3 regions of the Phytohabitans rumicis genome follow, and region 2 is predicted to be linked to each of the others. Evidence: riboswitches for the same ligand, from Rfam matches in the RefSeq annotation. Region 2 holds a riboswitch; each other region holds the start of a gene.
The links. Region 2 has a riboswitch for cyclic di-AMP ahead of Prum_RS27980 (coiled-coil domain-containing protein). Riboswitches for the same ligand answer to the same signal wherever they lie in the genome.
Positions count from the first base shown of each region.

Region 1: it holds a riboswitch for cyclic di-AMP, as region 2 does, so the genes downstream of both, Prum_RS25960 (C40 family peptidase) here and Prum_RS27980 (coiled-coil domain-containing protein) in region 2, are expected to answer to the same signal.
Region 3: it holds a riboswitch for cyclic di-AMP, as region 2 does, so the genes downstream of both, Prum_RS17035 (coiled-coil domain-containing protein) here and Prum_RS27980 (coiled-coil domain-containing protein) in region 2, are expected to answer to the same signal.

Region 1 covers NZ_BLPG01000001.1:5,700,431-5,707,626, forward strand. The annotation lists gene Prum_RS25945 (sigma-70 family RNA polymerase sigma factor) at 1-823, shown strand, start outside; gene Prum_RS25950 (Uma2 family endonuclease) at 885-1,403, opposite strand; gene Prum_RS25955 (DNA-3-methyladenine glycosylase family protein) at 1,471-2,355, opposite strand; partial or broken gene Prum_RS25960 (C40 family peptidase) at 2,472-3,427, opposite strand; cyclic di-AMP (ydaO/yuaA leader) riboswitch at 3,437-3,588, opposite strand; gene Prum_RS25965 (ABC transporter ATP-binding protein) at 3,776-4,549, shown strand; gene Prum_RS25970 (ABC transporter ATP-binding protein) at 4,546-5,316, shown strand; gene Prum_RS25975 (AMP-dependent synthetase/ligase) at 5,313-7,160, shown strand; gene Prum_RS25980 (branched-chain amino acid ABC transporter permease) at 7,153-7,196, shown strand, end outside.
Region 2 covers NZ_BLPG01000001.1:6,144,608-6,151,803, forward strand. The annotation lists partial or broken gene Prum_RS51990 (serine/threonine-protein kinase) at 1-168, shown strand, start outside; gene surE (5'/3'-nucleotidase SurE) at 207-977, opposite strand; gene Prum_RS27980 (coiled-coil domain-containing protein) at 1,607-2,602, opposite strand; cyclic di-AMP (ydaO/yuaA leader) riboswitch at 2,607-2,763, opposite strand; gene Prum_RS27985 (cation diffusion facilitator family transporter) at 2,858-3,763, opposite strand; gene Prum_RS27990 (SMP-30/gluconolactonase/LRE family protein) at 3,849-4,775, shown strand; gene Prum_RS27995 (HelD family protein) at 4,759-6,858, opposite strand; gene Prum_RS28000 (alpha/beta fold hydrolase) at 6,915-7,196, opposite strand, start outside.
Region 3 covers NZ_BLPG01000001.1:3,862,105-3,869,300, reverse strand. The annotation lists gene Prum_RS49575 (multicopper oxidase domain-containing protein) at 1-308, shown strand, start outside; gene Prum_RS17045 (HAD family hydrolase) at 350-1,093, shown strand; gene Prum_RS17040 (glycoside hydrolase family 65 protein) at 1,090-3,459, shown strand; gene Prum_RS17035 (coiled-coil domain-containing protein) at 3,508-4,410, opposite strand; cyclic di-AMP (ydaO/yuaA leader) riboswitch at 4,590-4,725, opposite strand; gene Prum_RS17030 (glycoside hydrolase family 10-like protein) at 4,846-6,405, opposite strand; gene Prum_RS17025 (SigE family RNA polymerase sigma factor) at 6,475-6,999, shown strand; gene Prum_RS17020 (TolB-like translocation protein) at 6,996-7,196, shown strand, end outside.

The sequences.
Region 1 (7,196 bases), 440 kb from region 2:
CTCTAAGGCCATCGAGGCCGGGCTGTACGCCGAGCACCTGCTCGACGAGGGCCAGATCCCGAAGGGCGTGGGCCGCGAGGAGCTGGAGCGCCTCGTCATCGAGGGCGAGCGCGCCAAGGACCTCTTCATCCGGGCCAACCTCCGGCTGGTCGTCTCGATCGCCCGCCGGTACGTCCGGTCCGGCATGCCGATGCTCGACCTGATCCAGGAGGGCAACACCGGCCTGGTGCGCGCCGTCGAAAAGTTCGACTACGAGCGCGGGTTCAAGTTCTCGACGTACGCGACGTGGTGGATCCGCCAGGCCATCAGCCGGGCGATCGCCCAGCAGGAGCGCACCGTCCGGCTGCCCGTGCACCTGGTCGAAGACGTCAACCGGATGCGCAACGTCGCCCGGCAGCTCACCCGCGAGCTCGGCTCCGACCCGGAGCCGGAGCAGATCGCGGTGGCGCTCGGCGTGCCGGTCGAGCGGGTCCACGAGCTGGTCCGCTGGTCGCAGGACACGGTGTCGCTCGACACCCCGGTCGGCGACGACGGCGACACCAACCTCGGCGACCTGGTGGCCGACAGTGACGCCCCGTCTCCGGAAGAGGTCGTGCTGACCGCACTGGAGCGGCAGCGCATCGAGGGCCTGCTCAACCACCTCGACGACCGGTCCGCCGGCATCATGCGCGCCCGGTACGGCCTGGAGGACGGGCGGGAGCACTCGCTGACCGAGGTCGCGTCGCGCTTCTCCCTCTCCCGGGAGCGGATCCGGCAGCTCGAGATCCAGGCGCTGGGCCGGCTCCGCGAGCTGGCTCGGGCCGAGGGCCTGCAGGCCGCGTAACTCTCCCCACTCGTACCGCGAACGGCCGGCGTCCCCCAGGGCGCCGGCCGTTTTGTGACAGTCAGGAGAGCCCGCGCTCTTCCAACTCGGCGAGCGTGGCCTGACTGGTAACGACGTAGGTGTTCGCGTCGGCCTTCAGCTCGTGCATCGTGATCAAGGCGTTCTTCTTGTCACCCTCGATGGGCTCCGCGAGCCAGTAGCCAGGGATGCCCCTCTCGGCGTACCACTGGGTGTCGCGGTCCTTGCCGTCGGAGCCTGGCGACCACACCTCGACGACGAGCGCGATCGCGGCGGCGAGATGCCAGGTGACGTCCCAGTCCTCCGGCTCCGCGTTGAACACTGCCACGTCGGGCACGCGCGTATCGCGCACGGTGTTGAGGACACCGACCTGCTGCGACGCGATACGGTTCGCAGCGCGGAGAAGGTTACAAATCCTTCTCTCGATCTCCTGGTGCCAGAACCTGGCCGGCGACATGATCAACAAACTCCCGTCGTGCAGCTCGTAGCGCAGCTCGGGCGGCAGATCCTTGATGGCGTCGACCGTCCAAACCTCGACGGCCGGCAGGTGCAGTGTGACCACGTCGCCCTCCTCCGGGATTACCCAACAGCGTAGGGCGGCGTGGTGCGAGACGACCACAGACGTGGTGTTATGCGGCCACGGGGAGCGGCTCGGCGACCCAGGACGACGCGGTGCGAGCGTAGTAGGCCCACCAGCCGACCCAGCGGCCGTAGTGCGCGCGCAACTCGGCGGGACCGGGCGGGGTCTCGCCGTACACCGCGCGGGCGGCTGCCTCGAACTGCGCCATGCCCAGCGGTGCGTCGTCGGGGCGGCCGAGGACCCGCAGCAGCAGTGCCTGGGCGGTGAACTCGCCGATCCCCGGCACGGCGAGGAGTGCCTTGCGCACCTCGTCGTACGCCCCGGTGTGCAGCCACTCCTCGTCGAGCGCGGCCACCCCGGCCACCACGGTGCGGAGCCGGTCGGCGCGTTGCCGGTTGCCGGCGTACCCGATCAGCTCCGCGTCGCCGAGCGCGCCGATGGTGGCCAGCGACGGGAAGGCGACGTGGTCGACGCCGTCCACCGTGAGCCGTGGGCCGAGCTCGGCGGCGATGCGGCGCTTGCGGGCGGTCGCGTACCACTGGGTGCTGCGTTGGGTCAGGGTGAAGTAGACGGTGCCCTCGGCGAGCGAGGCGAAGCGCACCTGGTGCAGGCCGTGGGCGGCCCGGACGACGTGCGCCATCGGGCCGTCCCGCTCGGCGCTGGCGAGGAAGCCCGACATGTCGTCGTCGAGGCTCAGCCACCGCGAGACGGCGCGCTCGATCTCCGCCCGCTCCTCGCGCGCGAGCGCCCGACCGGAGTGGACGCCAAGCGAGAGGTCGGGCCCGAGCTCGGCGACGACCGCCTCCGCGCCGAGGCGGAACGCCTTGCGCACCCGCCCCCCAACGACCTGGTGACCACCGGCGGAAGGCGCAAACCCAGCAAGCGCCCGCAGCGACATCTCGAACGAGTACGGCTCAGCAACACGGATACTCATGCGCTGAGCCTGAACCCGAGGTGTGACACTCCCCGCCTCCCGACGGCGATCTTGGAGTTATCAGGTTCAGATGTCCGGTATGGAACCTGACAACTCCAAGATCAACGGGGATTGCCTTAGCGGACGCGCCCGTAGCCGTACGGGGTCATCATGTCGACCGTCGAGAGCTTGACACTCTCGCCGGGCTGGGGGCGTGGATGACCTTGCCGCTGCCCACGTAGATGGCCACGTGTCCCAGGTCGCTGTAGAAGACCAGGTCGCCGGGTTGCAGGGAGCCGCGGCCGATGTGCGCCACCACGTCCCACTGCATGGCGGCGTTGTGCGGCAGCGTCTTGCCGGCCGCCTTCCAGGCCGCGAGCGTCAGCCCCGAGCAGTCGTACCCGTCCGGACCGTCGGCCGCCCAGACGTACGGCGTACCGATGGCGTTGTAGGCGAACCGCACGGCCACGCCCGCCTTGCCGGAGACGGACGGGATGGTCCCGGTGTACGAGCCGCTGGACGACGTGGCCGAGCCGTACGCCTTCTGGCGCATCTCGTAGAGCTTGGCCAGGTCGGCCTCGATCTTCTTCTTGCCGGCCGCCAACTCCTTGAGCTGCGCGGTCTGCTTGGCCTCGGTGGTGTCCAGGTTCGCCTTCTCATCGGCGTACTGCCGCTGAGCCGCCGTGTAGCCGGCGACCTGCTCCTGCCGGTCCCGGGCGAGCTGGTCCAGCATGCCCAGGCGGTCGATGAGCGGGCCGCTGCCGTCCAGCAGCGCGCTCGCCTCGCCCACCTGACCGGTCCGGTACGCCACGGCCGCCATCTGCCCGACGTCGGCGCCGGCCTTCGCGACCTGCTGCTCCAGCGGGGCCATCTTGGCGGCCAGCGCGGCCGAGGCGGCCTTGGTGTCCTTGAGCTGCTCGTTGAGCTTGTTGTAGGACTCGACGACCTTTTCCAGCTCGGTCGACGACTTGTTGATCTGCTGGGTCAGCTCACTCGCCGACGGCTCGGCCTGGGCGGCCGTGGCCGGCACGGTCAGCCCGATTCCGAGTCCGACCAGCACGAGGGCGCGCAGCAGCTTTCGCGCGGGGGACAAACGCGAACCCTTCTTCCGCAACGCCGCCTACCGAGTTAGCTGACGGGTTCGGGCGGGAAGAACGCCCTTCCGCGCGTGGCGCGGATTCACCCCATTACTCGAGTTGGGTCCCCGGTTCGCTTACGGACAGTGATCATCCAGCGATTCGGCGGCACCGGGCCGGTGCCACCCGGGGGATGACTGACGACCGGACCAGCGGCTCCAACCTAACGTGATCATCGGGCAGGTGAAAGTGCTGGTCGGATGAATTACTGACGGTGACCAACCGAGACCAAACCGTCGCTTGACCTAGCTGTGAGGTTTAGTTAAATGATCGGTAACTTGTGACGTGAAACACAGGAGCCGCCGATGCTCCAGGTGCAGAACCTCGAGGTTGTCTACGACGACGTGATGCTGGTCCTGCGCGGTGTGAGCGTGGCGGTGCCGCCGGGTGGCATCGTCGCCCTCCTCGGCGCCAACGGCGCGGGCAAGACCACCCTCCTGCGGGCGATCACCGGCCTGCTCGACGTGCACGACGGCGAGGTGACCAAGGGCTCGGTGACCCTGGACGGCGAGCCCGTCCACCACCTCCGCCCGGCGGCCCTCGTCCGGCGCGGCATCTGCCAGGTGATGGAGGGGCGGCGGATCTTCGCGGAGCTGACCGTCGAGGAGAACCTCCGCATCGGCGGCCACACCAGCCCGCGGACCATCAAGGCGCGCATGGAGGACGTCCTGACGCTCTTCCCGGTCCTGGCCGAGCGCCGGCGGCGCACCGCCGGCTACCTGTCCGGCGGCGAGCAGCAGATGCTCGCGATGGGCCGCGCGCTCATGGCCGAGCCCCGCTATCTGCTGCTCGACGAGCCCAGCCTCGGCCTGGCGCCGCGCCTGGTGGAGCAGGTGCGCGGGCTCATCGTCGAGATCAACAAGCGGGGCACCGGCGTCCTGCTGGTCGAGCAGAACGCCACCATGGCGCTGTCCATCGCGGCGCACGGCTACGTCCTGGAGACCGGCAAGGTGGTCCTCGACAAGCCGGCCGACCAGCTGCTGGCCGACGAGGACATCCGGGAGTTCTACCTCGGACTCACCCGGGAGAGCTTTCGCGACGTCAAACACTACAAGCGGCGGAAGCGGTGGCTCTCGTGACGATTCTGGAGTGCCACGACCTGCGGCTCGGCTTCGCCGGCGTCAAGGCCATCGACGGGGTGAGCTTCAGCGTCGGGCGCCGGGAGCTCTTCGCCATCATCGGGCCCAACGGCGCCGGCAAGACCTCCATCTTCAACGTGCTCTCCGGCGTGTACCGCCCGCAGTCCGGCCGCGTCGTCTTCGACGGCACCGACATCGCCGGCAAGCGGCCGCACGCCATCGCCGCCCAGGGCATGGCCCGCACGTTCCAGAACGTCGAGCTCTTCGCGAACCTCACCGTCCTGGACAACCTGATGCTCGGACGGCACAACCACATCCGGTACGGGCCGCTGTCCGCGATCGCGTGGCTCGGGCGGGCCCGGCGGGAGGAACTGGCCAGCCGGGCCGCCATCGAGACCATTGTGGACTTTCTCGAACTGGAGCAGTGGCGGCGCCTGCCGGTCGGTTTGCTGCCCTACGGCGTACAGAAACGGGTCGAGCTCGGCCGGGCGCTCGCCATGGAACCCAAGCTGCTGCTGCTCGACGAGCCGGTCGGCGGCATGAACCGCGAGGAGACCGAGGACATGGCCCGCTTCATCCTCGACATCCGCGACGAACTCGACATCCCCATCCTGCTCGTGGAGCACGACATGGGTCTCGTGATGGACCTCGCCGACCGGGTGCTGGTGGTCGACTTCGGGAGGCCGATCGCCACCGGCGCGCCGGCCGAGATCCAGCACGACCCCGACGTCATCCGCGCCTACCTCGGGGAGGTGCAGCCCACATGACGGCGACGACCCAGACCCGCACGGCCACGACCATCGCTTCCCGGGTACGCGACCACGCGCTCGCCGGTCCACATCGGATCGCCATGCGGGAGAAGGACTTCGGCATCTGGCAGGAGGTGAGCTGGGCCGACTACTGGGACACCGTGCAGACCGTCGCGCACGCGCTGCTGGCCCTCGGCGTACAGCCGGGCGACCGGGTCGCGATCCACTCCGAGAACCGCCGGGAGTGGCTGTACGCCGACGTGGCGACCGTGGCGGTGCGCGGCACCACGGTGGGGCTGTATCCGACCAACCCGGCACCCGAGGTCGGCTACCTGCTCTCGCACTCGGGCGCCCGGGTGCTCATCGCCGAGGACCAGGAGCAGGTGGACAAGGCGCTGGCCGTACTCGACGAGTGTCCCGACCTGGAACGGATCGTGTACCTGGAGCCGCGCGGCATCCGCCATCGGTACCACCACCCCAAGCTGCTGTGCTGGGACGACCTCGTCCTGCTCGGGGTGGCCCACCGGGACGCCAACCCGGACGCGGTGGCCGAGCGGATGGCCGCCGCCCGGTCCGACGACATCGCCACGCTCATCTACACCTCCGGCACCACCGGGCCGCCCAAGGGCGCCATGCTGTCGGTGTCCAACGTGGACTTCGCGATCAGCGTGCTGGTGGACGCCGGCGGCTTCACCTCGCCGCCGCCCAGCCCGGCCGACCTGCTGCTGTCGTACCTGCCGCTGTGCCATGTCGCCGAGCGCATCTTCACGACGTGGTTCAGCGCGGGGGCGGCGGTGCAGATCAACTTCGCCGAGTCCATCGCGACCATCCAGGCCAACCTGCGGGAGGTCCAGCCCACCATCCTTTTCGGCGTGCCGCGGATCTGGGAGAAGATCCTGGCCGGGGTCACCATCAGGCTGGCGAGCGCGTCCCCGCTCAAGCGGCTGAACGCCCGGCTGTGGCTGCGGGTGGCCGACCGGATCGGGGCCACGCTGGTGCGTACCGAGGGCAACCACACGCTCGGCACCCGGCTGGCGTACGCGGCCGGCTGGCTCTTCTTCTTCCGCGCGTTGCGGGAGCGGATGGGCGTCGGCCGGGTGCGGTACGCCGCCTCGGGTGCCGCGCCGATCGCGCCGGACGTGCTCCGCTTCTTCATGGGCATCGGCGTGCCCATGCACGAGGTGTACGGCATGACCGAGAACACCGCGATCGCCACCGCCAACCGGCCCGGTCGCGTCAAGCTCGGCACGGTCGGCGAGCCGCAGGACGGCGTGGAACTACGCCTCGACGAGGAGACCGGCGAGATCCTCACCCGGCACCCGGGCAACTTCGTCGGCTACTTCCGCGATCCGGCCGCCACCGCGGCGGCCATGACCGAGGACGGCTGGCTGCGCACCGGCGACATCGGCGAATGGGTCGGCGGCACCCACGTCAAGATCACTGACCGGGCCAAGGACATCATCATCACCGCGGGCGGCAAGAACATCGCGCCCTCCGAGATCGAGAACGCCCTGAAGGCGTCGCCGTACGTCAAGGAGGCCGTCGTCATCGGCGACCGCCGGCCGTACCTGACCGCCCTCATCGGGATCGAGCTGGACACGGTCGGCGAGTGGGCGCAGCGGCGAAACCTCGCGTACACCACGTACCGCGACCTGTCCCACAAGCCGGAGGTGCTCGCGCTCGTGCGGTCCATCGTGGACGGTGTGAACGCCCGGTACTCCACGGTGGAGCAGGTCAAGACGTTCACCATGCTGCCCAAGGAGCTCGACCACGAGGACGGCGAGCTGACCGCCACGCAGAAGGTGAAGCGGGCCGCGATCGCCGAGCTCTTCGCCGACCAGGTGGAGGAGATGTATGGCTGAACTGACCGAGGCCGTCCTGCGCGGGTTGGGCACCGG
Region 2 (7,196 bases):
GTGCTCCTGTACGAGATGGTGACCGGGCGTTCGCCGTACCCGGGAGGGATGCCGAACTTTCGTGGCATGGCGCCGACGCCGGTGCTCGCGGTGGCCGGACTGCCGCGGCAGCTCGCCGACCTCTGCCGGGCCTGCATGGCCAAGCAGGCCGCGCAGCGCCCGAGCAGCTCCGAGGTGGCGCTCGCGCTGTGGGGTGCGCTGGTGGGTCAGGGCAGCTCGACGTCCACTTCGGACACCGCCCGGACCGCGGTGACGGTGGCGTACCCCTCCACGAGCAGTGCCGCGTCGGTGCCCGGCTCCAGGCGTACGTCGGTCTCCTCCAGGGTCGTGCGCACGTAGCCCACCCCGACCTCCGCCACCGCCATCCGCACCTGACCGAAGCTGGCCAGCCGCGCCCGACGTACGCCCCGGAGCCGGTCGCGTGGCAGATCCGGCACGTTGAGGTTGAAGACGGTCCGCTCCGGCGCGCTCTTCAACGCGGGCAGCAACTCGGCCGCGACCGTCCCCGCCGTCGCCCAGTGCCGGTGCTCGTCGGCGGGCCTGCCCGCACGGAAAACGTCGGCCATCGGCATGTCCAGCGATACGGCCAGCGCGCGGCAGCCGTTCGCCGCCGCCGTGAACGCCGCACCCACCGTGCCCGAGTGCAGCAGGGCCAGCCCGGTGTTGGCGCCGCGGTTGATGCCCGACAGCACGAGCTCCGGCGGCGGCCCGAACGCGCCCAACGTCGCGATCAGCGCGATGAACCCGGGGGAGCCGGCCACCCCGTACGACTCGACACCGTCCAGCCCGTCCAGCGGGTGCGCGGTGACGACGATCCGCCCGTCCTGCCTGACCGCGGTCATGGCGGCGCTCATCCCGCTCGCCTCCTCGATCGGCGCGGCGACCACCACCTCCAGCCCCGCGTCCACCGCCGCCCGAGCCAGCGCCCGGATCCCAGGTGCGGCGATGCCATCGTCGTTGGTAACCAATACCTTCATCGCCCTCCCCTCCCCGCCAGGCTACGTGCCCGTCCGTCTGCCCGTCCGTGCGTGCGCGTCCGTCTGCGCGCCCGGGCGCGCGCGTCGATCAAGGGCAAATGGTCGTGCTTTGATCTCCAAACCACGACCATTTGCCCTTGATCGACGGGCTTTCCCTTGATCGGCGGGCGGGCGTCCGCGGTGCGTCCCGCTCCGCGCCCGCGTCGCCCCCAGCAGGGGACCCCTACTGGGGGCGGGAACCAACCTTTGCCCCACCAAGTCGACGGTTCCGGCTGATGGGTGCCGGGGGTGTAACGCGTAGCGAGGGTGCAGCGCCTTTCTTACAGGCTTGGACACAGGGGTAAAGGGGCAACCCCGCCCGGCCCGGTCTCGCGCATCCCCCCAGACCGGCGAGACCGGGTCACGGCACCCCGGTACGGGTTTGCACGCACCCGTACCGGGGTGCCGCCTCATGTGGGGCGGCCGCGCCGATCAAGGACTTCTACGCCGATCAAGGACTTCTACGCCGATCAAGGGCAAACGGTCGCGGATCGGAGATCGAACCACGACCGTTTGCCCTTGATCGACGAGCAGAGCCCGCGCCGAGCGCGAGCAGAGCGCGCGAGGAGCGAGGGAGCGAGGGAGCGGAGCTACGTTACGGATAGGTGGACGTGGTCGGTGTGTTCGGCGGAGGGGCTGCCGCTGCCGCTGTACGACTTCCAGCCGCTGCTTGGTAGCCAGATCCGGCGGAACCAGATCACGTAGAGCACGCCGAGAGCGCTCGCGTTCTTGATGTAGAAGTTGGCGAGCCGGTCGCCGTAGTCCTTGTTGCTGCCGCTCGCCACGCTGCCGAAGCCGCCCGACGCCACCGCCCAGTCGCATGCCCGGCCCTTGGGGTGTTCACCCGAGCCGCCGCTGCGCCAGCAGTAGACGTACTTGCTGAAGCCGGCCTTCTTCGTCTCGTTGTACGCGTGCAGGAGCCGCGGGGTGATGCAGCCGCCGGTGCCGGTCGGGTCCTTGACGGAGCAGCTGCCGGAGCCGCTCGGTCCCTGGCTGGCGGTCGCCGCGCCGCTGCCGCTCGGCCCGTCTGCGCTGTCGCCACCACCCTCGGCGGCGAGGGCGTTTTCGGCCTGCTTCTTGCGGGCGGCCATGACCTGGACCTGCTTCTGCTGCTCGCGGATCTCGTTGTCGATCGCGAGCTTGGCGTTCTTGACATCTTCCTGGGTGTCGAGCAGGTCGCGGAGCTTCTTGTCCTCGGTGGCGGCGAGCGCGTCGAGTGCCGCGGCCCGGTCCATGAAGCCTTCCGGCGAGTCGCTGTTGAGCAGCGCCGAGATCGGACCGAGACGACCCCGCTGGTACGCCGTGTTGGCCACCTCACCCAGCGTGGACTGCTTGACGACGAGGTCGCGCTCCACCTGGGCGAGTTGCGTGGTCAGCTCCTGCTGCCGCTTCTTCGACTTGGCCAGTGTGGACTGTGCGACCACGAAACCCTTGCTCGCCGCTTCGAGTTGATCGCGGAGCGTGGCCGTGCCGCCCTCGGGGTCGTTGGGCGCGGCGGCCGCCGGTGCAGGGTGGATGCCGACCAGGGCGAACGCGGCCGCGAGCAGCACAGCGGCGAGCCCGAATCGGCTGCGGGCGTGAGCCATCAACCGTCCTTCCAGTCAGCCGCCTACCGAGTTAGCTGACGGGTTCGGGACGGAAGTACCCCTACCGCTCGCGCGGATTCACCCCAGTAGTTCGGTGGTTCCCCGGCTCACCCAAGGCTCGATGCGAGACCGAGCATGCGGCGATTCGGCGGCAGCCACCACCGGCGCCGAGGGGCGCCGCCGGGCAGTGGCCGGAGCCGAGCGTACCGGCTCGTCATCGATGTGCCCAGTCTCGTACGGACCGTCACGAATTGGTCACCATGTGGTCTCTTGGCAGGACTCCGCCGGCTCGACCTGGAGGGTGGCGTGCGCGATGTCGAAGTCGTCGTGCAGCGCCTCGCGCGCGGCGACCAGAACAGGGCCGACCTGCGCGGCCGGGTCGAGGGTGAGGTGGGCGGACGCCACGTCCATGCCGGAGGTGAGCGTCCACACGTGCAGGTCGTGCACGTCGCACACGCCGGGCACGGCGGCCAGGCGGGTCTGTACGGCGGTCACGTCGACGTGCTCGGGCGCGGCCTGCACGAGGATGCGCACCGCCGCGCGGGCCAGCTTCCAGGTGCGCGGCAGGATGAACAGGCCCACCGCGACGGCGACGATCGGGTCGGCGTACCACCAGTCGGTCAGGGCGATCACCGCGGCCGCGACGATCACGCCGGCCGAGCCGAGCAGGTCGCCGAGCACCTCCAGGTACGCGCCGCGCACGTTCAGGCTCTCCTTCGCGCCGGAGCGCAGCAGGCCGAACGCGACGAGGTTGGCGACCAGCCCGGCCGCGGCGACCACGAGCATCGGGCCGGCGGGCACCTCGGGCGGGTCGGCGAAGCGGCGTACCGACTCGATCAGGACGTAGATCGCCACGCCGAAGAGCAGCACCGCGTTGCCGAGCGCCGCGAGCACCTCCAGCCGGTACAGCCCGAACGTCCGCTGCGGATCGCCGGCGGCCCGCGAGGCAGCGTAGATGGCCGCCAGTGCCATCCCGATCCCGAGCACGTCGGTGAACATGTGCCCGGCGTCGGACAGCAGGGCGAGCGAGCCGGTCAGCAGCGCGGCGACCGCCTCGATCACCATGAACGCCGCGAGCAGCGCAAACGCCGCCCACAGCCGCCCGCGATGGCGCTCACCGGCCCGCGTGGCCACTGCCCCGTGATCGTGTCCCGCACCCATGGCCGTCAAATATATGCTGACATTGCAATGTGTGCAAACCTGGTACTGAAATCCAATGCCATCGAACCGAGTGGCAGTGATGTGCGTGGATCGAAGTGTGCTTACTCGTCGTGCTCTCCTCACGTCCTCCGCCGCCGCAGCGATATCGGCGGCCACCGTCAGCGTTCCAAGCGCCGCGAGCGCCGGTCAGAAGCACCTTCCCGACGTCATCGCGCTGCCCAACGGCTTCCGGCCGGAGGGCATCGCCATCGGCAAGCAGCCGTACGCCTACTTCGGCTCCCTCGCCGACGGCCGCATCTACCGGGCCAGCCTCGTCACCGGCCGCGGCAAGGTCATCTCGCCCGGACCGGGCACGCCGTCCGTCGGCTTGAAAATCGACCGCCACGGCCTCTTCGTCGCCGGCGGAGCAGCCGGCGACGGCCGGGTCGTCGACCCGCGTACCGGGGAGATCCTCGCGTCGTATCAGTTCGCGAGCGCGCCGACGTTCATCAACGACGTCGTGGTGACCCCGTTCGGGGCGTTCTTCACCGACTCGAACAACCCGTTCCTCTACAAGGTGACGCGGCCCGGCGCCTTCACCCCGTTGCCGTACAGCGGCGACCTCGTCTACCAGGCCGGCTTCAACGTCAACGGGATCGCGCCCACGCCGGACGGGCGGGCGCTGCTGGTCGTGCAGTCCAACACGGGCGGACTCTTCCGGGTCAACCCGGCCACCGGCGCGACCACCCAGGTCGACCTCGGCGGCGAGATCCTCACCAACGGCGACGGGCTGCTGGTGCTCGGCCGCAGCCTCTACGTGGTGCAGAACAGGCTCAACCAGGTCGCCGTCTTCCGCCTCGACCGGCGGGGCACCAGCGGTGCCCTGGTCACCCGCCTCACCAGCCCGAACTTCGACGTACCCACGACCGTCGCCGCGTTCGGCGACCGGCTCTACCTGCCGAACGCCCGCTTCACCACGACGCCGACGCCGGACACCACGTACACGGCGGTCGCGGTCAAGCGGACAGCGTGACGAGGCGCTGGGTCGCGCGGGACAGGGCCACGTAGAGGGTCCGCGCGCCGTCCTCTTTCCGGATCTCCTCCGGCGCGACCAGCGCCACGCCGTCGTACTCCATGCCCTTGGCCTGCAAGCTGGTGACCACCTGCAAGCGGTCCGCGGGCAGCTCGGTGAGCCACGCCGCGACCTCGTCGCGGCGTGGCACCGGCGCGATGACGCCGACCGTGCCCTCGACCTCATCCAGCAGCCGCGCCGCGGCCTTGCGGGTCGCATCCGGCAGGTCCGCCGGGGCCAGGGTCAATTGCTCCGGGGGTACGCCGGTGGAGCGCACCGCCCGGGGCAGCGTGATGCCGGGGGAGACCTCACGGATCACCTCGGCGGCCAGCGCGAAGATCTCCGCGGAGTTGCGGTAGTTCGTGGTGAGCGTGAACTCGTGCCGCCGGCGGCTACCCAGCGCGCGGTCGCGGGCCCGGGCCAGCTCGGTCGGGTCGCCGGTCCAGGCGCTCTGCGCCGGGTCGCCGACCACGGTCCACGAGGCGAGCCGGCCGCGACGGCCCAGCATCCGCCACTGCATTGGCGAGACGTCCTGCGACTCGTCGACCACCACGTGGGCGTACTCGCGGTAGTCGTCCGGACGCCGCACCGCGGCGGCGCGGGCCGCGCGCTGCCGGTCCGCGTAGGTGCTCACCTCGCGCACGCCGTCGACCACGTGGAACGGGTCGCGCTGCTTGCGCGCCGGCTGCGGCGGCCGGCCGAGCATCTCGTCCAACTCGTCGAGCAGCGCCACGTCCGCGACGGTCGGATCCCCGGGCACGAAGGCGTCCGCGAGCAGCGCGATCTCCGGACCGCTCAAAATCCCCGACGTGTACGCCCGCAGGCGCGCCGGATCGGCCAGCCAGGCGAGCACGTGGCGGGGCGCCAGCCGGGGCCACCACGCGCGCAGGAAGTCCCGGAAGTCCGGCCGCTCGGCCAGGTCGTCCTCGAACTCGATCTGCGACGGCAGGCCACCGATCTTATGGGCCTGCGCCTGCGCCCACAGTGCCTCGAAGAGGCCGTCGATGCCGGCCCGGCGCACCTCGTTGCGGCGCGCGCCGCGGGGCAGCGCGCGGGCCCGGATCGCGTCCAATTCGGCCGTGCCGAGGCGCAGCAGGTCGCCGCGGTAGAGCAGGCGCAGGTCGGTCGGGCCGTTCGGCACGGCGTCCCGGACCGCCCGATCCAGGACGCGGCGCATCCGCAGCGAGCCCTTGACCGCGGCGACCGCGGTCGGGTCGGTGCGGGCGGCCGTCACGTCCTCGACGATCGAGCCGAGCGAGTGCAGGGTGGCGGCCTCCTCGCCGAGCGACGGCAGCACCGCGGCGATGTACTCCACGAACACCCCGGACGGGCCGACGACCATGATGCCGCCGCCCGCGAAGCGGCTGCGGTCGGAGTAGAGCAGGTACGCCGCGCGGTGCAGCGCCACGGCCGTCTTGCCGGTGCCCGGGCCGCCGGAGACGATCGTCACGCCCGACGCGGGGGAGCGGATCGCCTGGTCCTGCTCGCGCTGGATGGTGGCGACGATGTCGCGCATGCCCCGCCCGGTCGCCTTGGCGAGGGTGGCCAGCAGTGCGCCGTCGCCCACGACCCGCATGCCTTCCGGCGCGGCGGCCGGGTCGAGCAGGTCGTCCTCGATGTTGGTGACCTTCTCGCCGCTGGACTGGATCATGCGACGGCGTACGACGCCCCGCGGGTCGGCGGCCGTGGCCTGGTAGAACGCCGCGGCGGCGGGTGCCCGCCAGTCGATGACGAGCGGCTGGGCCTCCTCGTCGCGTACGCCCAGCCGGCCGACGTGCAGCACCGGGCCCTCGCGCAGATCGAGCCGGCCGAACACCAGCCCCTCGTGCTCGGCGTCCAGGGCGTGGCGGCGCCGGGCGGCGTGGAAGACCATCGCGTCCCGCTCGACGAGGGCGCCGAAGTTGCCCACCCGGGCGAGGCGGTAGCCCTCCTTCTCCGCACGGGCGGCGGCCTGCCGCAATTCGGCCAGCCGGGCGTACACGCGATCGACGTGGCGCTGCTCGGCGGCGATTTCCTGCTGCAGGGTGGTGGCGGCGTCGCTCAAGTTTTCGGGGCTCCCAGGGGAAGTTCGGCCTGGCAATGTTACGCGCCAACCGACCCTTATGCCCGCCTCGGACGATCAAGAGCGGCGTGGACCACTCCGAGGAGTGCGTCGGTGACTACTTCCGGACGTTCCAGCATGAGCATGTGGCCGGCGTCCGGACAGATGGTCAGAGTGGCATCGGGCAGTGCTGCCGCGATGGACTGGGCGCACACCGGCGGGGTGAGCCGGTCCTTCTCGCCGACCAGGATGGCGGTCGGCACCGTGGGCAGGGCGGCGAGCGTCTCCAGGCGTTGCTGCGCACCCACCGACGGGCGGAACCCGCCGATCGAGCCGAGCGG
Region 3 (7,196 bases), 2.3 Mb from region 2:
AGCGTGGTGACGGCACGGCGCACTCGTTTCACGTCCACGACGTGCAGTTTCAGGTGCTGTCGGTCGACGGTGAGCGGCCCCCGGCCGAGCTCGGCGGCTGGAAGGACACGATCCTCCTGGAGCCCGACCGCACGGTGCGGATCGTCGCCAGGTTCGCCGACTACGCCGACCCGGACGTCCCCTACATGTTCCACTGCCACCTGAACAAGCACGAGGACCAGGGGATGATGGGCCAGTTCGTGGTGGTCGAGCCAGGTCAGGAGCCCGGCCGTCCGGATACGCACAGTCACCGAAATGGCCACGGGTGAGCCGGCGGTTTTAACCTGCCGGAAACGGTTACTCTGTCCAAGTGCTGGGCCTTCCCGACGGCGTGACCGCCTTTCTTTTCGACCTCGACGGCGTGTTGACGCAGACCGCCAAGGTGCATAACGCAGCGTGGAAGGAGACTTTCGACGCGTTTCTGCGCGATCACGCTGCGCGCACCGGTGAGCCCTTCCGGCCGTTCGACCCGGGAGCGGACTACAACCAGTTCGTCGACGGTCGTCCGCGCGCCGACGGAGTGCGAACCTTTCTCGCCTCCCGGGGGATAACGCTGCCCGAGGGCTCGCCCGACGACCCGCCGGAGGCGGAGACCGTCAACGGCGTCGGCAACCGGAAAAACGTCCTGCTGCTGCGCCACATCCGGGAAGTGGGCGTTGACGTGTACCCGGGCTCGGTGGCCTATCTGCGCGCGGTCCGGGAGGCCGGATTCCCTCGCGCTGTGGTCTCCGCAAGCGCCAATTGCCGCGATATCCTGACCGTTACGGGCCTCATTGAGGAGGTCGAAGTGGTCGTCGACGGCATCGTGGCCCGACGCGACGGTCTGCGCGGCAAGCCGCACCCCGATACCTTCCTTGACGCCGCTAAGCTGCTCGGCGTCGCGCCGTCGGCAGCGGCCGTTTTCGAAGACGCCCTCGCCGGTGTGGAGGCCGGGCGCGCTGGCGATTTCGGCTTTGTCGTCGGGGTCGACCGGGTCGGGCAGACCGACGACCTTTATAAGCACGGCGCCGATGTCGTCGTGCGCGACCTCAGTGAGTTGCTGGAGAATCCATGATCCGTGAGCGGGCTTACCCGGTCGAGCCGTGGCACGTCCGGGAGACTCGGCTCGACCTCGATGTGCTGGCTCAGTCTGAGTCGGTGTTCGCGCTGTCCAATGGCCACATTGGACTGCGTGGAAACCTTGACGAGGGCGAACCACACGGGTTGCCGGGCACCTATTTGAACTCGTTTTACGAGTTGCGGCCGCTGCCGTACGCCGAGGCCGGTTACGGCTTTCCGGAGTCCGGGCAGACGGTGGTCAACGTCACCAACGGCAAGCTCATGCGGCTGCTGGTCGACGACGAGCCATTCGACGTCCGGTACGGCGAGGTGCGCACTCACCAGCGCGTCCTCGACCTGCAGGCGGGCACGCTCGACCGCACGGTGGAGTGGGTGTCGCCGGCCGGCCGGGCGGTGCGCGTACGCAGCACCCGGCTGGTCTCCTTCACCCAGCGCGCGATCGCCGCGATCTGCTACGAGGTGGAGGTGGCCGACGACCGGCCGCTGCGCCTGATCGTGCAGTCCGAGCTGGTCGCCAACGAGGAGTTGCCGGCCACCCGCAAGGATCCGCGCGTCGCCGCCGTACTCAAGGCTCCGCTGAAGCCGGAGGAGCACCTGGCCACCGCGGCCGGCGGGATGCTCATCCACCGCACCAAGAAGAGCAACCTGCGGATGGCCGCCGCGATGGAGCACGAGATCAGCGGGCCCGAGCGCACGTCGGTCAACACCGAGGCATACCCGGACTTCGCGCGTACCACGGTGGCGTGCGTGTTGAAGCCCGGCGAGAAGCTGCGGGTCGTCAAGCTGCTGGCGTACGGCTGGTCCAGCCGGCGCTCGTTCCCGGCGCTGCGGGACCAGGTGGGCGCGGCGATCGCGTCGGCCCGGTTCTCCGGCTGGGACGGCCTGCTGTCCGAGCAGCGCAAGTACCTCGACGCCTTCTGGGACGCCGCCGACGTGCGGCTGGATGGCGACCCCGAGGTGCAGCAGGCCGCGCGCTTCGCGCTCTTCCACCTCCTGCAGGCCGGCGCCCGCGCGGAGATGCGGCCCATCGCAGCCAAGGGCCTCACCGGACCCGGGTACGACGGCCACGTGTTCTGGGACACCGAGACGTTCGTGCTGCCGGTGTTGACGTACACCCAGCCGGAGGCGGTCACGCACGGCCTGCGGTGGCGGCACGCCACGCTCGACCTGGCCCGGGAGCGGGCGCAGACGCTGGGCCTCAAGGGCGCGGCGTTCCCCTGGCGTACGGTCCGCGGGCAGGAGTGTTCGGGGTACTGGCCGGCGGGCACGGCGGCGTTCCACATCGGCGCGGACATCGCGGACGCGGTGATGCGGTACGTGGTGGCCACCGGCGACTACGACTTCGAGCGCGAGGTCGGCCTGGAACTGCTGGTGGACACCGCCCGGCTGTGGCGCTCGCTGGGCCACCACGACCGGCACGGGGTGTTCCACATCGACGGGGTCACCGGGCCGGACGAGTACACCGCGGTTGTTAACGACAACATCTACACCAACCTGATGGCGCAGAAGAACATGATCGGCGCCGCCGAGGCGTCGCTGCGCCACCCCGAGCAGGCCCGCCGGCTCGGCGTCGACGAGGAAGAGGCCGCGTCGTGGCGTGACGCCGCCGCGGCCATGCACGTCCCGTACGACGAGGAGTTGGGCGTCCACCAGCAGTGTGAGGAGTTCACCCGGCTCCAGGAGTGGGACTTCGCGGCCACCCCGCCGGGCAAGTACCCGCTGCTGCTGAACTACCCGTACTTCGACCTGTACCGCAAGCAGGTCCTCAAGCAGGCCGACCTGGTGCTGGCGATGCATTGGCGGGGTGACGCGTTCACGCCCGAGCAGAAGGCGCGCAACTTCGCCTACTACGAGCAGCGCACCGTGCGCGACTCGTCGCTGTCGACGTGCACCCAGGCGGTCATGGCGGCCGAGGTGGGCCACCTCGAGTTGGCCCACGACTATCTGGGCGAGGCCGCCCTGATGGACCTGCACGACATCCACAACAACACCCGCGAGGGCCTGCACATCGCCGCGCTCGCCGGCGCCTGGCTCGCCATCGTGGCCGGTCTCGGCGGCATGCGCGACCACGGCGGCGAGCTGTCGTTCGCGCCGCGGCTGCCGAGCCGGATCAACCGCATGGAGTTCTCCATGCTGTGGCGCGGGCTGCGGCTGCGGGTCGACGTGACCCAGCACGAGGTGACCTACTCGCTGCGCAACGGTCACGACGGGGCCAAGCTCGACCTCGTACACCATGGGGAGCATGTGACCGTGACCAGCGACGCGCCGCTCAGCCGGCCGATCCCGGCGCTGCCGCCGGTCGGTCCGCCGCCGCGGCAGCCCTTCGGGCGGGCCCCGGCCCGCCGGATGCCCGACGCCTGACGGCACGCAAGGCCACGGGGCCTGCCAGCGCACCGCGCTGGCAGGCCCTTACAGCATCGAGATGTGTACGTGGTTGGTGTGGTCGCTGGACGGGTCGCCGTTCGCGCCGCCGTACGACTTCCACCCCGTCGCCGGTGACCAGAACTGCCGGTACCAGATCACGTACATGACGCCCAGCCGGTCGGCGTTGCGCACGAAGAACGCGGCCAGGTTGTTGCCGTAGAACTTGTCGTCCCCGGTCGCGTCGCCGCCGAAGTTGCTCTTCTGGGCCGACCAGTCGCAGGCCCGGCCCTTCGGGTGCTCAAACGGCCCGCCCGACCGGAAGCAGCTCACGAACCGCTTGGCGCCCTTGTCGTTCGGATGGATCTGGGCGATGAGGCGCTGCGTCTCCTTGAGCATGTGCAGCGTCCGGGGCGTGATGCAGCGCCCGGTGGTCGGGTCGTCCTCCGAGCAACTCTGCGCGGAGAACCCGCCGTCGTTGTTGCGCGGCGCCTGCTTCGCCAGCGGCGAGTTCGCGTTGACGAAGCCGCCGGTCGCCTTGCCGCCGACCAGCTTCAGCGCCTTCTCCGCCTCGGACTTCTGCTTGGCCATGATGGTGAGCTGCTTCTGCTCGTCCTTGACCTCGGCGTCGATCGCCGCCTTGGCCCGCGATGCCTGGTCGAGGGCCGCCTTGAGCTTGGCCAGCCGCGCGTTGTCGCGGGCGGCCAGCATGTCCAGCGCCGCGGCCCGCTGCAGGAACTCGTCGGGCGAGGCGCTGTTGAGCAGCAGGGTCATCGGCCCGATCCGGCCATTCCGGTACGCCGAGCCGGCCAGCAGCGCGACCTCGGGCTCCATCGCCTTGATCTGCTCTTCCGCCTTGCGGAGCTCAAGGGAGAGCTGCAACTGCCGGTTGCGCGACTTGGTGACGGCATTGCGGGCTTCGACGTACCCGCGGCTGGTGGACTCCAGCACGTCCCGCAGGAGCGGTGTGCCCCCTCGTCGCCCGGGTTCGGCGTGGGCGCTAACGCCACCGGCGACGCTGCCGCCGCTCCACCACTTGGCCCGATCGCCACTCCGGACAACGCGGCCGCCGCGGCGACCAGGGCAACAGCCAGCGACAAGCGCCGGCGACGTACGGATGCCGTCATACACGTTCCTCCCGTCGGCCGCCTACCGAGTTAGCTGACGGGTTCGGGACGGGAACGATCCCTACCGCGGTTGCGGATTCACCCCACTTACGGTGGTTCCCCGGCTCGCTCAGCGTGAGCAATTAGGCGGCGGTCACCGCCGGCACCGTGGGGCGCCGCCGGGCGGAGACCGCCGGAAAGCTTACCGGATCGAGAGTGGACTTCGATATTGCTCTGACCAGGCAAAAGGTGTTACTGGGCAACGACGTTCGGTAATTGTTCAGTCAACGACCCGCGGTTCGCTCGGGCTTGTTTCGTTCCACAACCGGTCCAGGGCGGTCACGCAATAGGTGTACGACCGGTCCTCGGTTGCGCCGGTGTCCGCCCAGCTCGTGTCGCGTGTCGTGGCCACGAGATTGGCCGCGTCGCCGTCGACCCGGTACACCGCATAGCTGGTCCCCGTCTTTGACCAGCGGAGCTTCACCCCGCCGTCGTCGTACTCCGCCTCCTGGATCTTCGGTGTGTCGGGCAGATCACCGCGGAGGTGTGACATGGGCGGCACCAGGGCGGGCGCGGCGTAGTGCGCCTTCGCGTACCGGGTGACCGCGCCCAGCCGGTCGGCGCGTACCTGCTTGGCGCTGAAATGAACGGTGCCGCTGACCGGATGCTTGCTGTTGAGCGTGAGCTGCTGGTCCAGCTGGGCCGGGTTGCGCCAGGCCCCCGACTGGCCGATGCGGTAGTCCGCCATGCCGATGTAGAGCTGCACCCCGCTGCCCTTGATCACCTCGGACCACCAGGGCAGCAGCTTCGCGTAGTCGGCGATGGCGAAGCCGATGTGCCAGTAGAGCTGCGGCACGATGTAGTCGACCCAGCGTTCCTTCACCCAGAGCCGGGTGTCCGCGTAGATCGCGTCATAGCTCTGCAGCCCGCGGGTCTGCGAGCCGAGCGGGTCGTTGGCGGCGTTCCGCCAGATGCCGAACGGGCTGATGCCGAACTTCATCCACGGCTTGGCTTCCTTGACCCGCTGGTTGGTCTCCTGGACGAACAGGTTGACGTTCTGCCGGCGCCAGTCCGCCTTGGACAGGCCGTTGCCGTACTGCTGGAAAGCCTTCGCGTCGGAGAAATCTTCCTTTTTGACCGGGTACGGGTAGAAAAAGTCGTCGAAGTGCACGCCGTCGATGTCGTACCGGGTGACCGCGTCGAGGATCGAGTCCTCGACGAACCGCCGCGCCTCGGGGATGCCCGGGTTGTAGTACAGGCGGCTGCCCTTGCCCTTCGCCGGGTACGCCACCGCCCAGTCCGGGTGCGCGCGCAGCGGATGGTCGACCGGCAGCTCGTTGATGACCCCGGTCTGGCCCGCTTTGTACGGGTTGAACCAGGCGTGGAACTCGATGTTGCGGGCGTGCGCCTCGGCGACCATGAACTCCATCGGGTCCCACCCGGGGCTCTGCCCGTCCTTGCGGCCGGTCAGCCAGTACGACCACGGCGCGTACGTCGACTCCCAGAACGCGTCGCCGCTGGGGCGTACGTGGACGAAAACCGCGTTGTGCCCGCGTTGCTGCGCCAGGTCGAGCCAGCCGCGATACTCCTTCTTGACCGTCTCGGCGTCCAGGCCGGGGCGGCTCGGCCAGTCGATGTTGCTGACCGTAGTGAGCCACATGCCGCGCAGCTGGTGGGTCGCCTCCATGGGCCGCCCGGCGCAACTGCCCCGGGCCACCGCCGAGGTGGCCACCTCGTCCGCCGGGTCCGGGCGCGCCTGCCAGCGCGCCACCCCGACCGTGGCGAGGACGACGAAAGCGAGGACCGCCGCGATCGGGCCGCGGGGTGGGGCTGGCGACATCGCCCCAGTGTGCCCATGAGATGCGGTCGATCGGCAACCCTCTACCGGGTGGGAGACGTCTTGGGTGGCGTGCCACTTCTTGTGACGGTGCCTACCGGGGCGGAAAGCGTGGACTTCGACGCGTTCGTCCGGTCCCGCACGCCGGCGTTGCTGCGCTCGGCGTACCTGCTGACCGGAGACCAGCACCTCGCGGAGGACCTGGTGCAGTCGGCGCTCGCCCGTACGCACCGGGCCTGGCGGCGGCTGCGGGACACCGGCAATGCCGAGGCGTACACCCGGCGGACCATGTACCACCTGCAGGTCAACTGGTGGCGCCGGCGGCGCGTACCGGAATCGCTTGCCGACGCGGTGCCCGAGCCGCGGCCGTCCGCGCAGGCATCGTCGGCCGACGGCGTCGCCCTCCGCCTCACCCTGCAGGCCGCGCTGATGCGGCTGACCGCGAAGCAGCGGGCGGTCCTCGTGCTGCGGTTCTTCGAGGACCGCACCGAGGTCGAGACCGCCGAGATGCTGGGCGTCACCCTCGGCACCGTCAAGTCGACGTGCGCCCGCGCGCTGGCCCGCCTGCGGACCCACCTTGGGGAAGGAGCGCTGTGAAGAACTCCCTTTCGACGGCCCTGACCGAGCTCGCCGAGGACGTCCAGCCGGTCGACCTGCACGACCGGGTGCTCGCCACCTCCCGGCGGCTGCGCGCCCGTCGTGCCGTCGCAGGGTCGCTCGCCGTCGTCGCCCTGGCCGCCGGCGCCACGTACGGCGCGGTGCGGGCACTCCCGTCGGAGCGGGCCCTCCCGCCG